3 regions of the Blautia marasmi genome follow, and region 2 is predicted to be linked to each of the others. Evidence: riboswitches for the same ligand, from Rfam matches in the RefSeq annotation. Region 2 holds a riboswitch; each other region holds the start of a gene.

Region 1 (5,451 bases), 3.6 Mb from region 2:
AGAATATTTACCAGGTGCCGGATGAAAAGTATGAGAGGAATATGCGGGAGTTTAGGGAAATCCTGGATTTGGATCCTTTTTTGGGACAGCCGGCCAGAAAATTGTCGCTGGGGCAGAGGGTGCGGGCAGATATGGCGGCCGCCCTGCTCCATGAGCCGCCTGTGCTTTTTCTGGATGAGCCTACCATTGGGCTGGATGTGGCGGTAAAGCAGAAGATTTATGAGTTCCTGAGGCGGATCAATCAGGAGAAAAATACAACGATCCTGCTGACCAGCCACGACTTAAATGACCTGGAGTCTCTGTGCAGCCGCCTGATCATTCTGGAACAGGGGGAGATCTTGTTTGATGACAGGATGGAGAAGATATTTGAACAGTATCCGGAGGGTACAACCCTGGAGCAGATTGTGATCGGCCTTTTTAACAGGAGGAGCTGCGGATGAAAAAGTATATTTCCTATATGCGCTGCGGATTTTTAGAAGGGTGTGCATACCGGGGCAATTTTATTACCGGGATGCTGGCTAACTTTATCCAGGTGGCAGTGCTTTACTATGTGTGGAAGAGTATTTTCAAATATCAGGGAGTGGTGAACGGGTATACCTGGGAGATCATGAGGAAATATGTGTTTGTGGCGTTTTTGTGCAACAGTTCCTTTTCTTTTGGGTTTGAGATGAATACGGCAAAGAGGATCATTAAAGGGGATATTATTTTGGATCTGCTTAAGCCGGTACCTTACAGAGGGATGCTTTTTTTCAGGATGCTGGGGACTGCGGGAATGGAATTTGGGGTAACGCTGGTGCTGGTTGGAGGCTTGTATCTGTCTGTAAACGGTATGGGAGGGATCAGCGGGGGAAGGGTGCTGCTGTTTTTCGTGTCGCTGTTTTTAGGGATGGGGATCAAGTTTGGGATTCAGTATCTGTTTTCTCTGTTGTGTTTTTATACGGATAATTCATATGGGGTGACAAAGGCCAGGGAGGTTTTGACAAACTTTTTTTCCGGGGCACTGCTGCCTTTGGTGATGTTCCCGGGAGTGCTCAGGAAGGTTGTGGAGGTGCTGCCTTTTCAGGGGATCGTGTTTACGCCGTGCAGTATTTTTATAGGGACATTTTCTATGGAGGAAAGTCTTTGGAGAATTGGCGGGCAGGCAGTGTGGATTGGGGTTCTGTGGGTGTGCGGGACTCTGTTTTGGAAAAAGGCATCAGGGGTTATTTCCCTGTACGGAGGGCGAGAGATGAGAAAATGGAGACATTATCTGAAAATGTATGGGCAGATCCAGCTGCAGAATATGAAGTCGCTGGCTGAGTATAGGGCGGATTTTTTGATGATGCTGTTTTTTACCGGTTTTTCCCAGATATGTAATTTGGGGGTACTTGGGATCATTTACAGTAATATCCCCGCAGTGGGAGGGTGGACGTTGTGGGAGATACTGCTGTTGTACAGTTTTCTGCTGTTCTCGGAGGGGTGTATCAATTTTTTCTTTCAGGGGACATGGAAGATCGCGGAGATGATCAATCTGGCGGATCTGGACCGGTTTCTGGTGCGGCCTCTGCCCATTGGACTGCAGCTTCTCACAGCCAGGATTGATTTTGACGGGCTGAATAAGATGGGGATCGCAGCGGCGGTGTTTGTATTGGGGGTAAGTCACTGTGATATCCGGTGGAGTTTGTGGAAAATTGTGTGTCTGGGAGTTTTTCTTGTGGAATGTTGTGTGATTCGGGAGTGCATGATCTGGATCGCAAGCTGTGCCTCTTTCTGGATGGAGAGCGGGAGGAATAGTCTGAACTTTTTTGCTGTTTCTATTGGGGAGATGGCTAAGTATCCGCTGGTGATCTATCCGCCCATTCTGCAGGGGGTATTTGCGTATGTGATCCCGTATGCTTTTGTGAGTTATTATCCGGTGGGGTATCTGCTGGGGAAGAGTGGAATGGATGGGGGAGTGATGGCCATGCCGGTGGTGTGCGGGGTGATGGTATGGGGGGCTGTGACGGTGATGAGGAGGGGGATTGGGAGGTATGAGAGTAGTGGGAATTGATAATAAAGTAAAAATGGTAAAGTGATCTGTATGCAGCAATAGCAACTTTATGATTTGCGGATGAAACGGCTGTTGTTGTACATATTTGGCAAAACTTGATTAATTTTGTGATTGGTCAAATAGAGGTTGACTTTGTGTGTAAAAAGGTGTATGGTGATTTTAAGATAAATATTCGATAATAGTAAAGCTGTCGAAAGGCAGTGACACAAAGCTAAAGGGTCTAAGGTCTATGAAGCAGACTATGACAGCCAGTTGCCGTATTATTTCGATGTAAGGTAGTTATATCCTTACTCTATTTTGATACGCTTCTGCCTGCAAATTGCTGCAGGCAGTTTTTATTTCAGGGAGAAAATCTGTCCTGAGGTAAAAAGTCCGATGGGTACTTATTGTGAGATAAGTGCGCTCTTTTGGTACGGATGATCAGAGAGTATGCCCCATTCGGAAGCAGCCAACCTTTAGTTTTGTGCAGAGACCGGGCATAGCGCCGGGGTTTGCCGCACAAACTCCGAAAACTGAAAAATCAGGGACCGCGCGAGAGTATGCCTAGGCATACTCTCTTTGTTATTATAGATATAATAACAAAAACATTCTATCTACATAAAATATAATCTGTGCGGCCGAAAACTTGTTTAGAGGTGAGTGGATTGAAAGAGGAAGAGAATAAAAACAAAAGCACTGGTGAAGTTGTTACAGACCATGCTTTGAAGCTTCAGAAAGCGGTGCTGAGGCAGAAAATAATGATTGGTGCCCTTGTAGGTGTCATAGCAGTGGGCGGCGTAGGTGCAGCAGGATATAAGCTTGGATGGTTCGGCGGAGGAGATGACAAGGCTCAGGAAGAGCAGGCATCCGCAGATATTGACCCGAATGCCGGGGATTGGGACGGTACCATACCGGAGGCTCCCAAGGGTGATCCAAATGCAGAGAATATAGAACTGCCGGGGTATCCAAAGATTTATATACCGGCAGGCCAGACAGATGTGGATGTGGCATTTTCCAACCCGGAAGGGAATCCGTGTTACTTTACATTTCAGCTTGTGTTAAAGGACACCGGGGAAGTATTGTATGAATCAAAACAGGTGCCTCCGGGGGAGGCAATTACAACGGCTACATTAAGCAAGGCACTGGATGCAGGGGAATATGCGGCTGAATTGAGGATCACAACAGCAAGTATTGTGGATTTATCCCCCATGAATGGAGCCAATATGGAGACAGTGCTTGATGTGAGGTAAGGGTGGTGTTTCATGAAAGGCAGAAGTTGGAGAGGGATAGGAGTTTCTGTTTTCGTGTCGGCGGTGTTGGTGATTGGGAATGCGGGGATGGCTTTTGCTGATGCGGAGTGTATGGAAGCTGATCAGATAGAAGATGAAGTAGTTTCACAGACTGAGTGTACGGTTGAGAATCCTGAAGAGGGTGATTTGTCGGAAGACATAGAGAGTCCTGACAATGATAGTGAATGGAATAATGTGGACAATGAGCTGGAAGACAGTGTTGAGGAAGAGGAAAGAGTAGAGGAAAGCAACGGCGTGCATCATCACGATGCATCCTGTGGCTATAGAGAAGCACAACCGGAAATACCATGTGACCACGGGTGTACGGACATGGATGAAGAAGGCAGGATTATACATTGTCCGGAGTGTGCTTATCGTCCGGCAGTTGAGGAAATTCTCTGTAAGTATGAGTTGGAGAAGTTGAAAGAGGAAGAAGAGCTCAAAAAGCAGCAGGAAGATCAAGAACAGCCAGAGGAACCGGATTCTGCAATAGAGGAATCTGAAGAAGAGGAAACCCGAAAGGAAGAGTCCGGTATTACGGATGAGCAAACAAATAAGAAAGAAGATGAGAACCAGAAAAAAGAGAGTGGATTAGAATCAGAGAAAGAGAATCAGGAGAATTTTCCTTCCGAAACGGTCGAAGAGGGTCATAAAGATGAAAATTCCATACAGGAAGAACTGACCCATGAGGTGGCTCCACCTCAGGACGAGATGGAGGAGAGCATAACTGATTCGGTAGATGATTTAAGCGGGACGGAAGAAGAAACTTCATTGCCGTTCAATGAACCTGTCTATGTAGTTGAAATTCCTTCAGAGGTGAAATTTACAGAAGATACGGATAGTTTTACGATCCAGACTAAAAAGTTAATTCCCGAGGAAGACGGAGAATTAGCAGTAACTGTAGAAGGAACAGAGAGCAGGGACGGGAACTATTTTGCATTGTATTGCGGACAAAACAGTTGGGAGTATCGGCTGGACATGGCCGGTAACCTGATTACACCAAGGCAGAATGAAGTGATTTTGGACAGTTGGAGTGAGGTACAAGAGGTGAAAATCCTGCCCGAGGAAAATGAAGATTTGTGTGCAGGGGAATATACCGGAGTGCTGATGTTTCATGTGATGTATGAAAGTAGAATTGAGAAGTTTGAAATGGAATTTAATTAAAAAAATATAAGAGTTCAGGAGGATTTTATTATGAAGAAAAAAAGTTTAGTTGCTATGGGGTTGGCTGGAGTTATGACAATTGGGATGTGTGTGCCGGTGTTGGCAGCAAGTGTAAATGAGAGCCAAGATGCAACAGAAGCAAATACGCAACAGGCAGCAACTGTGAAAATGACGGTTGCCCCGTCATATACCATAAGCATACCTAAAACTATCGTTGTAAACTCAACTGATGAAGAGGTTACTTTGGATATTAAGGCAAAAAAAACAATATTAGAAAACAATCATCAATTAGAGATATCAGTACAAGAAAAGGAGATAGGTTTAATATTAAACGATGATAGTTCAGTTAGCTATAAAATGAATTTTAGTGGAACTGCCGAAGGTGGAAAAGTTATTTTAGGAGTTTTTGCAAACAGTATAGTTAATGAGCAAGGTGAAGCATTTTCAGTGCCAGCTACATTAACTAGGACAGCACAGGCTACAGTTGCTGGAGAATATTCTACAACTGTTACGTTTGATGTTACTAATACAGCGGCACCAACAGCTTGATAATAAATAATCGTAAACCTTATGGCGATACAAAAACTTCTCTAGTAAATTATTATAGCCTTGGTTTTATTTTTAAATATGTGATGGCTATTGATTAATTGGGCTTTATAAAAATATCAAAATGATTATTTGTGAATATATGTGGGCTGGGGGCTTTTATATAAGCCTTCAGCCTTTATTGTGTGTGCCGAACATGATACTGGCCATACTGGTGAAAGTCCATTCGCGGGTATTTACTGCCAAGTGTAGTTAACCACAAGTCGGTATTAGTAATGGTGTGGATGGAGGAAGTGGTGTAGCAAAGTTCTTGAGCCTACGTACAGAAACTTGATAAGGTGACTAGGTGGGTAAGGCTGTACATCAAACCAAAGCCCGAAGGGTAAATGTAAACCAAGAGGTTGTGGAACAAAAGATTAGTGTCTTACCTCGGGAGACACTACT
Region 2 (5,451 bases):
AGATGGATGCACCGTATGCTGTGATGCTCGCCACTGATATGCCCATGATAAGCCCGGAATTTCTTCAGGCGCTGGTGTCACGTCTTACCGGTGAGGAAGACTGCCTGGTGCTCAGAAAAGAAGGAAGACCTCAGCCTCTGTGCAGTGTGTACGCAAAGCGGATTCTTCCCACAGTGGAAAAAATGCGCAGAGACCGGGAACACAAGCCCGGACTTTTGTTCCAGCGGGTGAACACCCGGTATGTGGATCTGGAAGAATTGGGATTTGGAGAGGCAGTCATTGCCAATGTGAACACACCCGAAGAATATGAACAGCTCTGTTTTTGCTATGGCAGAAGACTTCAGGAATTTGCCCCTTTTGTCAGGGAAAAGTTGAGCCATGGAAAGGTACTGGTATGTTATCTGGACGGAGTGGGGTACCGGATGTATAAAAGTGCAGCGGACAAAGGCAGTGTGCCCTTTATGAGCCGCAGCTTTTCCGTGATCCCGGTGAGGACCGTGGAGCCGCCGGTGACAAATCCTGCCATGGCAACCATGATAACAGGGGAGCTGCCTGTTGTGCACGGCGTATATTCCAGAAAAGACAGGGAACTGCGGGTTCCCACTTTGTTTGCAAATAGGAGCAGGGAGGATACTGCCTTTTTGGAGGGAGATACCAGAATTTTAAAGACAGAACTGCCGCCAAGACTTCATGCGGCAGCAAAAGGAAAAGGATGCGATCATTGGATTTACCAGGCTGCATGCAGAGCAGCCAAAGATGGAAAAGAGTTTATTTTTGCCCATTTCCATGAGATTGATGACGCGGCCCATGGGTTTGGCCCGTACAGTTCTGCGTGTATGGAAAAACTGCAAGAGGCGGACAGATATATAGAGGAACTTTCTAAGATTTTTTCCGGAGAGATCCTGCTGATCAGCGACCATGGAATGCATGAGACCCGGGACGGAGGCAATCACGGGGAGACCGTCTGCCCAAGTGACGAAGAAGACAAGCATGAGAGATCTTCCTGTCTGTGTGCCGCGGAAGATAAGCATGAGAGATCTTCCGGTCTGTATGCCGCGGAAGATAAGCATGAGGGATCTTCCTGTCTGTATGCCGCGGAAGATAGGCATGAGAGATCTTCCTGTCTGTATGCCATGGAGGACATGCTTGCAATCTGGGGTGAGCGGATATGAAAGTAAACAGTGAATTGTTTGAGGGCATTTTTCCTGTGAGGCTGGAGGGGAAGAATGCAGATGGAGAGGAATATTCATACCGGGCTTTTTCGGTGAGAGAGGTGCTGGGCAGTTTATCTGCAGATACGCTTGTGGAATTCATAAGCCGGGACGGCGGGGGTGCTGCCGTATCCGGTGAGGAGATCCTTACAGGGCAGGTGTACCTGGCTGAGGATGGGGATGCGTACCGTCTGATTCTCCCAAAAGACAGGCACCGAAGACGCTGGTGTAAACATATAATAGAAATAATGCAAGAGGAGGGTGACAGTTGAAAATCTGTACAATTGTTGGTGTGAGAAAATCCGGTAAGACTACAACCGTCACCGGACTTATAAAAGAACTGAAAAAGAGGGGATACCGGGTGGGAACCGTAAAAAGTGTGTTCTGTCCCGAATTTTCCCTTGACACATCTGACAGCAATACATGGAGACACAGGGAGGCGGGCGCTGACCTTGTCTGCGTGAAAGGAAAAAAGGAGACAGACATTCTCCTTCCGGCGGACAGCAGCGGGGATTTCTATGAAAAGCTGCCTGTGGATTTTCTACTGCTGGAGGGCGAGTATGAACTCTGCGTGCCCAGGATTATCTGCGCGCACAAGGATGCGGAGGTTCAGGAGCGTCTGACAGAGGAAACGATTGCCGTGGCAGGCAGGCTGGCAGGAGAAACGAAGACATACGGCGGGCTCAGGGTCTATCACTCTGTGGAGGAAATCCATGAGCTGGCAGATTTACTGGAAATACTTCCGGAAGCAGGATTTCCACTGAGAAAGCGTCCCATGTTCCAAAAGGCTGCAGCTTTTTGTCAGTGCGGCTGTCACAAGGCTGAGAAAAAGCTGGCCCATAAGAAAAAACTCACGGCCCATCCGGCCGGGACGGACAGAAAGCATATTTTCCTGACAGGGGAAAAAGGAGTCGGCAAGAGCACACTTTTGAACCGCATAGTGGAAAAGCTGGGAATTGTGCCTGTGGGCTACCAAACACTGCCTTATGAAATCGGCGGTGTCCAGAAGGGATTTTACCTGCACAGTCTTATGCCTATGGGGGAATATGAAAATGACAGCCCAATTCTCATCCGAACCGGTAAGGGAAGGAAGACAGCCATCCCGGAAACCTTTGAGACACTGGGCACTGCGGTGATGCGAAAGGTGAAGGACATGCCGGAGAAAACAGCCCTGATAGATGAACTGGGGAAAGCGGAGGCGGAGGCGCCTGGGTTCCAGGAAGCATTGTTTTCCTGTCTGGATACCCAGAGTCTTGTCCTGGGAGTCCTGCAGAAAAAGACAGGTGTTTTTACGCAGGCAGTTGCAGAGAGATCGGATGTGGAGGTTTATGAAGTCACAGAAAAGAACAGAGAACTGCTGTTGGATGAAATCTGTAAAAAAGTCAAGGGATTTCTTTGAAAATACTTGACTAAAATTGTTAGATTAGGTATTCTTATACCAGTGATACTGATGATAAAGTATTATAAAAAAATAAAGGGGCAAAACTGTCGTAAGGCAGTGACGCAAAGCCACGGGTCCCAAGGGAGGGACAGCCGGGCTGCAGACGTGGATGGACAGGTGTATTCTGTCCGTCTGTTGTCTTTATGAAAAAACGATATCCCTGGATATCGTTTTTTTGGCCCTGAAAAGGGAAGGAGAATAGAAATTGAAAATGAAAAAGTTATGTGCCTGGCTGCTTGTATCCGGTATGCTTCTGCAAACACCCGGAACCACCGTATTTGCCGCCGGGCCGGGGCAGAGCGGGAGATTTTTAAATGCTGCCGGACAGACCCGGAGGGAAGAGGCAGGCATTAGCCTGCTGACAGAAAAGCAGGAAAAACAGGCGGAGGTACCGAGGAAAGGTGAGGCGCCGGGAGACCGGGCAGGAACGCCAACGGCAGGAGAGACGTCGGGAGACCAGGCAGCAGCGCCAACGGCAGGGGAGATGCCGGGAGACCAGGCAGGAGTGCCAGCGGCAGGTGAGACGCCGGGAGACCAGGCAGGAGCGCCGACTACAGGTGAGACGCCGGGAGACCAGGCAGGAGCGCCGACTACAGGTGAGACATCAGGAGACCGGACGGAAGCGCCGACGGCAGGTGAGACGTCAGGAGGCCAGACAGAAGCTCCGAAGAAAGAAGAGACACCGGGCAGCCGGGAGGAGTCAGGGAAACAGGCCGGTGCGCAGGAGGGGGAAACAGTACCCGGATCGGAAGCAGGGAATAGGACGCTGCAAGGCCAGCTCCATCTGAGCCTGATCTACACGCTTCCATACAGTGACCCGGAGAGCTTGAACGGCGGATTGCAGGCGGTCCTTACAAACGGAGACCAGCAGTTTCGCGCGGCTTTTTCCATGCAGGAGGGGGAGCGCGTTTCTAAAAAGGCGGAGGCTTCTTTTGTGGATCTGGAACCCGGAGAATATCATCTTTGCATAAGCGGGGGCAGTTTTGCCGCATATGATCAGGACGTGGAAATACAGGCCATGGATCAAAAGATGCAGTTTCTGGATGTCTATACCGGAATGGATTTATCTGATATGGAAAAACATCCCGGTGTGATAGGATACGGGGATGTGGATCAAGACGGCGTTATAGATGAAAACGATAAGACCCGGCTGATCCAAGCCATACATGAGGAAAATACAGATTCCGTATATGACTTAAATCAAGACCGGCAAGTGGATTTAGTGGATCTGCAATGGTTCTCTTACAGCTATGGCTATGAGAAAACAGAAGCCTATGTGACAAGGAGCTATCTTCCGGATGAGATAACAGCCAACGTAGGTGCCTCCACCCAGGTGGCAGAGGGAAGTGTAGAGAGCATTTTGAGCAATGACGGAAGTGTTTCCCTAAAGCCTGCAAACGATGAGGAGATTTCAGCGGAAAATCCTGTGGAACTGCAGCTTGATCTGGAAAAGCGTTCCGACATACTGGCAGGCGCTCTGGTGCTGACCCCGCCAAGGGATTCCGCCAATATCATCCAGGCAGGGACCGTGACGGTGGAGTATACAGATGAGAACGAAGAGACGCAGACCATAGAGGCCTCCATAAGCGGCGCAGCTATGTTTGCCCTCACAGCGGCGCAGGCAGTCATGGAGCCGGACGGCACCATTATTGTAAATCTGGGAAAACAGGTTGCCATCAAGAAGGTAGTCATCAAGGTGACTGATACCGGAGGAAGTAAACTGGCGGATATCTCCAAGGTTGAATTCCTCAACGGAATGGAGGACAGGATTCCTGCTCCGGTCATGAACATTCCTGACCAGGTAAAAGCTGAGCCGGGGGATAAGAAATTTACTGTGACCTGGAACGCACAGACCAATGTGGCGGGATATGAAGTTATGGTAAAAAAAGACGGGAAAAGCAAGGTCTACCCCACTGCAGAGAGTAGTATCCTTATCACAAGCTTTGGCACGGAAAAAATGAAAAACAATGAGGAATATACAGTCCAGGTCCGCTCCGTGAACGGGGACTGGAGCAGTGCGTATTCTGAAGCAGTGACGGTGATCCCGAAACCTTCAAAAGCTCCTGACGCGCCGGAAAATGTGAATATTGCCGGAGGCTACAGAAAGCTGGATATCACCTGGAAGCAGATGGAGGATACAGATTCCTACACACTCTATTACAGGGAAAAAGGAACAGAAGCGTTTGAAAAGAAAGAGGAGATCAAGCAGAATAAATATCAGCTTACCGATTTAAAAGACGGCACCACATATGAGATCTGTCTTACGGGAACAAATGAAATGGGAACCAGCGGCAAGTCAAAGATATATGCAGGTGAGACAACGGATATTAATCCTGCGGTTACCTCCAATTACAAACTGATCAATACGCCTTTGGAGGGAGGGGGACTCACCGCGCATATTACATCCATTGATTACCCTTCCGCAAAGCCTGAGACAGATGCGGCGGTTGCAGATAATGATTACACCACTTCCTGGAGCCTGGACTCCTGGGATGCAGGCGGTTTCAATGCAGGAAAGCCATCCCCCATCATTACCTTTGACCAGAGCTATGAGATGGACAGGCTGGTGGTAGTCCCGGATGAAAAACAGCAGTATGCCTATGGGTATGCGAAGACAAGATATTGGGATGAAAACGGTACTGAGAAAATGATCGACGGCCATTTCACCCAGAAAAAGAGCGTGAACGGTAAAGTATATTATGAATTTAATTATTCCCAGCCATTTAAGGCAAAACGAATCCAGATAAACTTTGCCATGGCATGGGCGCCTTCAGACGGAAGGGTTTCCATAGCGGAGAT
Region 3 (5,451 bases), 4.3 Mb from region 2:
TCAGAAAAGCTACCACCATTTCTAACGTCAAAACAATTTTATGAATATTGTCAGTGTAGTGGTTTGCCGTTTGCTGATAAGCCAAGTCAATTTGTATACTATGAAAATATGAGAAATATAAATATTCCTAGGCCGTTAGGCATACCGACGCCAATGTCGTATCAAAGACTTTGCAAATGTTTAAAGGATAACTGGAGGGAACTTCAAGAATATTTTAATAATATGACGATTAATCAAAGTCACAAAGTAAGTAGAATCCACATTAGAAATTTGAAGGATAAGAAGCATATCTTTGAAATGAATTATTCTAATTGGAGATTAGACCCCGGACCAGAGGAAGATTTGCTAATAGGTAATTACTACATGGTATGTGCTGACATATCTAAATGCTTTCCTAGTATATATACCCACTCTATACCTTGGGCTTTGGTAGGCAAAAGTTCAGCTAAAAAATCAAGAAGATCAGGTTGGTTTAATGATCTTGATCGCTATATTCAAAATACTAAATATGGAGAAACGCATGGTATTTTAATTGGGCCACATGCCTCTAACTTAATATCAGAGATTGTTTTATCGGCTATTGATAATAGATTAGTTGACAAGGGGTGGAAGTATATCAGGAACATTGATGATTATACTTGTTATGTTAGAAGTGAACAAGATGCACGTCAGTTTTTAATTGATTTACAAACAGAATTAAGAGAATATGATCTATCCCTTAATCACAAGAAGACAAAAGTAAGAGAGCTTCCGTTAGACGCAACAGAACATTGGGTTAGAAAGATTAACTCTATTTCAGTTTTAACCAGTTATGGTAAAGTAGATTATAAAAATTGCCGTGCATATTTAGACTTCGCAATTGAAATATCAAAAAATGAGGGTGAAAACTCATCAGTCCTAAACTATGCTATGCAGGTGCTTAAAGGCAAAGAGTTGACTTATAATGCAAAAAAATATCTGCAAAAAACAGCATTTCATCTATGTTTAATATATCCTTATTTAATTCCGTTGTTGGAAGAGTGTGTTTTTTCCTTTTGTAATACACCTGTAATGGATATTGAACAAATTTCAAATAAACTTTATGATATGTGTATTAATTGCAGAACATTTGAAGTTGGAAGCTATGCCTTGTATTTTGCTATTAAATATAGCTTCACATTATCAGGAGTAAAATATACAGATATAATAAACAGTAAGGATTGTGTATTAATGTTATTAGGTTCTAAGTACTTCGAATATGTAGGTGATAAAGTAGCGCATAAAGAGTTAAAGAATCATGCAAAACAATTATCTAAAGATATAGATGATTTCAATCAGTATTGGTTGTTTGTATATGAGGTTTTGCCAATGAGTAATTTGAAAGACGACTGGAAGCCCTTAAAAAAAGCAGGGGTATCTTTCATTAAAAATAAGTGGTAAATTATTTATAGTTAAATTTTATCTAATATGGTAATGTATTATAAAATTATAATCACAACTTCATACAAAATGATGAGGGAGAATGAGATGCTTTTAAGGATTGGATGAACAATATTTTTGATGAAGATAATCTGGAGTTAAATGTAAAGTTTGCATCGTTATTTGTTTTGAATTTTGAATGTCTTAAAGATTTTGTTGTTAATAAAATTAGGGATTTTTATTCAGATAATATAATAGAAGACGGAAAATGGATACATAAGGAGACGAAGAAGTACAAAGAGGTTGTTAGAGCCCTTTCTCGATATATAGATGATGCATCTATGAAATGGTTTATAGATTCAGGCGCTATTACAGAAGCTGATTATGAATTATATCAAACTATAAGAACGCGGAGAAATGATATAATACATGAGCTGCTAAAAAATTCAGGGGATGGGTTTAATGAAATAGACATAGAACTATTTGGTAGTTTACTATCACTTTACAGAAAATTAGATAAATGGTGGATTAATGAAATTGAGATTTCAATAAGTGCAGAAGATATACCAAAAGACTATGATCCTGATGAAGTTGTTGGGGGACAGGCAATTGTTTTGTTTGTAATAAATGATATTTTACTAGGAAATCAAGGTGAACGATATAAAGAGATTCTAACAAACTATAATGAGAAATAATTAATAAAGACGGAAAGGCGAAATATGAATAATATGGATTTAGATACAAACCCATATAGAAAGATGGCAGTAGATATAACGCCATCTCAGTTTGAATTGATATGTAGAGATACACTTGCGGCCTATGCTGAAAAAGAACAGTTACAAGGATTTCTGATTACACATGACAAGAAAATAGAAGCTGATGATGGTACATATCAGATAGATTTATACAGTGAATTCAGTGCAATGGGGGCGAAGTTTAAAGTTATTGTTGAATGTAAAAGATATAAGCGTCCAGTGGAGAGAGAAAAAGTCGCGGCATTATATGCAAAAGTTACAAGCATAGGGGCAAATAAAGGTATTCTTATATCAACATCGGGGTTTCAATCGGGAGCTACAATGTATGCTGAAAAGCATGGAATTACATTAATACAAATTGTGCACGCGGGTATTCAGTATATAACGAACTCAGCAACTAGACTAGATCCGCTAATAATTCAAATGCAACATGAGATGCAGAGTAGATTACCAGAGTATATTTCGTTATTGTGGAGCGTGAAAGATGATTATCCCTATGATCAGGTATATCCAACAGAAAGTATGATACAATCAGTAAGAAAAACAGTCATGAAATTGTTAAAAAAAGAAGACGCTTAAATAGCCAGTTGTTGTCAATTAAAAAGACATGGTGCTAGCACCATGTAAATATGGTCGTCAGCTAAAGGGATTTGTGATACCTATATGATACCTTTTGGCGGTAAAACAATGAATAAGCTAGATAATTTTTTAATATAAGCACCAAAATCAATGAAAAACAATCGAATATTTAACATTAATGTTAAACTCGTAGGGGGTTTGAATAGGGTGAAAATACTGGGAAGCCGCTAAATAAGCGACTTCCCAGTTTTGATGTCAGCAAAATGTCAGTAAAGTTAAGAGAGAGAAAATGAAGGTTTCTATTTTGATTAAGTAGAAGATGAGATGAAAACTATGAATTTGGAAAATACATCATAATACACAAAAAATATTTGAAACAGACGAAATATAAAAGCGGAACTACCAAAAATATTGACAAAATACGTTTAGAAGAATATGATATAGCTAAGAGGCAAAGTATGCGAAAGTCTATGACGCAAAACTAAAGGGCCTGAAAAATGGCAGTCAGTTACACGTTGATAGCATTGCCGCTGGCAATGCTTTTTTTTATTAAGGAGCGAAAAATGATTGAAGGTTATACCACAATTAAAGTCATTGCAGAAAAATGGGGTATAACACCAAGGCGAGTTCAAGTTCTTTGCTCAGAAGGAAAGATTTCTGGTGCTGTAAAATTTGGTCGTGATTGGGCAATACCCATAGACGCAAAAAAGCCTGAAGATAAAAGAATAACAACAGGCAAATACAAAAACTGGAGAAACAAAGATACTAATTCATGAGATAGACACATCCTGTCATTGTGAGAATGTATAATAGAATTATGAACTGGAGGTGTCTATGGAAACGATTAAAAGAGATAAAATTGAAAGAGTCCTTGGTATATACACCAAACTTTTGAATGGGTATCTGATTAACAAATCAGAAGAAAGTGCAAACTACGGCGTAAACGAAAGAAGCATTCAGCGTGATATTGATGACATCAGAAATTATCTTGAAGCAGATTCCGAGAGAATCGGATGTATCAATTCCGTTATTTATGACCGTATAGGGAAAGGTTATCGACTTGAACAGATTTATAAGATGAAATTTTCCAACAGCGAAGTTTTAGCGTTATGCAAAATTTTGCTTGATAGTCGTGCATTTACCAAAAAAGAAATGTCTGATATGCTAAGCAAACTTATATCCTGTTGCGTTCCAGAGGCCAATAAGAAATTGGTTACGGATCTCATTAACAATGAATCATTTCATTATGTTGAACCAAAGCATAAGTCTGATTTTTTAGACTTGATGTGGGATGCAGGACAAGCTATTCGTAATTGTAATTATATCGAAATTGACTATCTGCGAACAAAAGATAAATCACTTGTCAACAGAAAAGTGAAACCTGTCGCAATCATGTTTTCAGAATATTATTTTTACTTAACAGCTTTCATTGATGACGATGACGACGCAAGGAAAGATTTTGATGTAATCAATGACTCTTTCCCAACTATATACCGGATTGACCGTATAAAAAGGCTCAATATACTAAGCGAGAAATTTCATATTCCTTATAGTAGTCGATTTGAGGAAGGGGAATTTCGTAAACGAGTTCAATTCATGTATGGAGGAAAATTACAAAAAGTAAAATTCAAATACTCTGGCAACGATGTAGACGCAATTCTTGACAGACTACCTACTGCAACAATCTTATCGGAGGATAACGGGACATATCTTCTATCCGCAGAAGTTTTTGGAAAAGGTATTGATATGTGGTTGCGTAGCCAGGGCGATATGATAGAAATCATTGAGAGGAGCAAATAAATAGATATGAACGTACTTGATGGATATGCAATTTGCTATCCCAAAATACAACATCCTTTAAGAACAGAAAAAACTGACTTAAAGATAAAATATATAGCATTGCTTAAATATTATGCTGATAAATTTTGTCCAGGAAATCAAGTTATTGAATATAGGCTTAAAACCTTTTCTCTATCTTTACTTGGAACAAATGACTTTTCTGCTTCATTACCACCAGACGGCAACATCAATAAATTAACAGGCAGAATAATGAAAACACGCTTTACTCCATTTAGATTGTTTTCATACAGATATTTGTTTTTGTTTGACTGTATATTCATTCTGGCAATCAACAATGAGGAGCTGGGCAATAAAATATGTGATGAACTCAAAGCAACTATTAACAGTCGTTATCACAATACAATAAATTCCATGAAAGAGCAAATGTATTTATGTGACTCGGATTTTGCAAGTAAGAAGCTCATCACTGATGAAATGGTGAATGAATGGATACGAGCAAAAGAATATATTAACTCTCGCAACAGAAATATTACCTTTACAGCTACTATGAGTGCTGGTAAATCGACACTTATAAATGCAATCATAGGGAAAGAACTTTCGTATGCGAAAATGGCAGCGTGTACAGCAACCGTAATGAAGTTTATTACAAGTCCCACAAGTGGAATCGGCAGTAATATCTTCTACAACGACCAAGTTAAGCTGTTTCAATCCGAAAGTAATGTTCGAGATTATACAAAAGGTCAGGAGATACCATGCAGTATAAATAGTTACTTTTTCTCTCCCCTTTCGTGTTGTCACATTACATTGATTGATACACCAGGTGTAAATTCTTCTCAGAATCCGAAACACAAGAAAATAACTCGTGAAGAATTATCCAGTGGTGCTACAGATATATTGGTATATGTAATTCCAGTTGAAA

What was found. Region 2 has a riboswitch for cyclic di-GMP ahead of C6P39_RS26165 (fibronectin type III domain-containing protein). Riboswitches for the same ligand answer to the same signal wherever they lie in the genome.
Region 1: it holds a riboswitch for cyclic di-GMP, as region 2 does, so the genes downstream of both, C6P39_RS10015 (hypothetical protein) here and C6P39_RS26165 (fibronectin type III domain-containing protein) in region 2, are expected to answer to the same signal.
Region 3: it holds a riboswitch for cyclic di-GMP, as region 2 does, so the genes downstream of both, C6P39_RS06995 (DNA-binding protein) here and C6P39_RS26165 (fibronectin type III domain-containing protein) in region 2, are expected to answer to the same signal.

The regions. Positions count from the first base shown of each region.
Region 1 is NZ_OIWX01000001.1:2,314,968-2,320,418, forward strand. It holds gene C6P39_RS10005 (ABC transporter ATP-binding protein) at 1-440, shown strand, start outside; gene C6P39_RS10010 (ABC-2 family transporter protein) at 437-2,029, shown strand; cyclic di-GMP riboswitch class I at 2,200-2,289, shown strand; gene C6P39_RS10015 (hypothetical protein) at 2,674-3,258, shown strand; gene C6P39_RS10020 (hypothetical protein) at 3,271-4,461, shown strand; gene C6P39_RS10025 (hypothetical protein) at 4,492-5,010, shown strand.
Region 2 is NZ_OIWX01000001.1:5,925,291-5,930,741, reverse strand. It holds gene C6P39_RS26180 (NTP transferase domain-containing protein) at 1-1,172, shown strand, start outside; gene C6P39_RS26175 (hypothetical protein) at 1,169-1,483, shown strand; gene mobB (molybdopterin-guanine dinucleotide biosynthesis protein B) at 1,480-2,610, shown strand; cyclic di-GMP riboswitch class I at 2,680-2,757, shown strand; gene C6P39_RS26165 (fibronectin type III domain-containing protein) at 2,864-5,451, shown strand, end outside.
Region 3 is NZ_OIWX01000001.1:1,582,073-1,587,523, reverse strand. It holds gene C6P39_RS07010 (RNA-directed DNA polymerase) at 1-1,419, shown strand, start outside; gene C6P39_RS07005 (hypothetical protein) at 1,524-2,093, shown strand; gene C6P39_RS07000 (restriction endonuclease) at 2,118-2,732, shown strand; cyclic di-GMP riboswitch class I at 3,173-3,248, shown strand; gene C6P39_RS06995 (DNA-binding protein) at 3,296-3,508, shown strand; gene C6P39_RS06990 (helix-turn-helix transcriptional regulator) at 3,567-4,532, shown strand; gene C6P39_RS06985 (dynamin family protein) at 4,539-5,451, shown strand, end outside.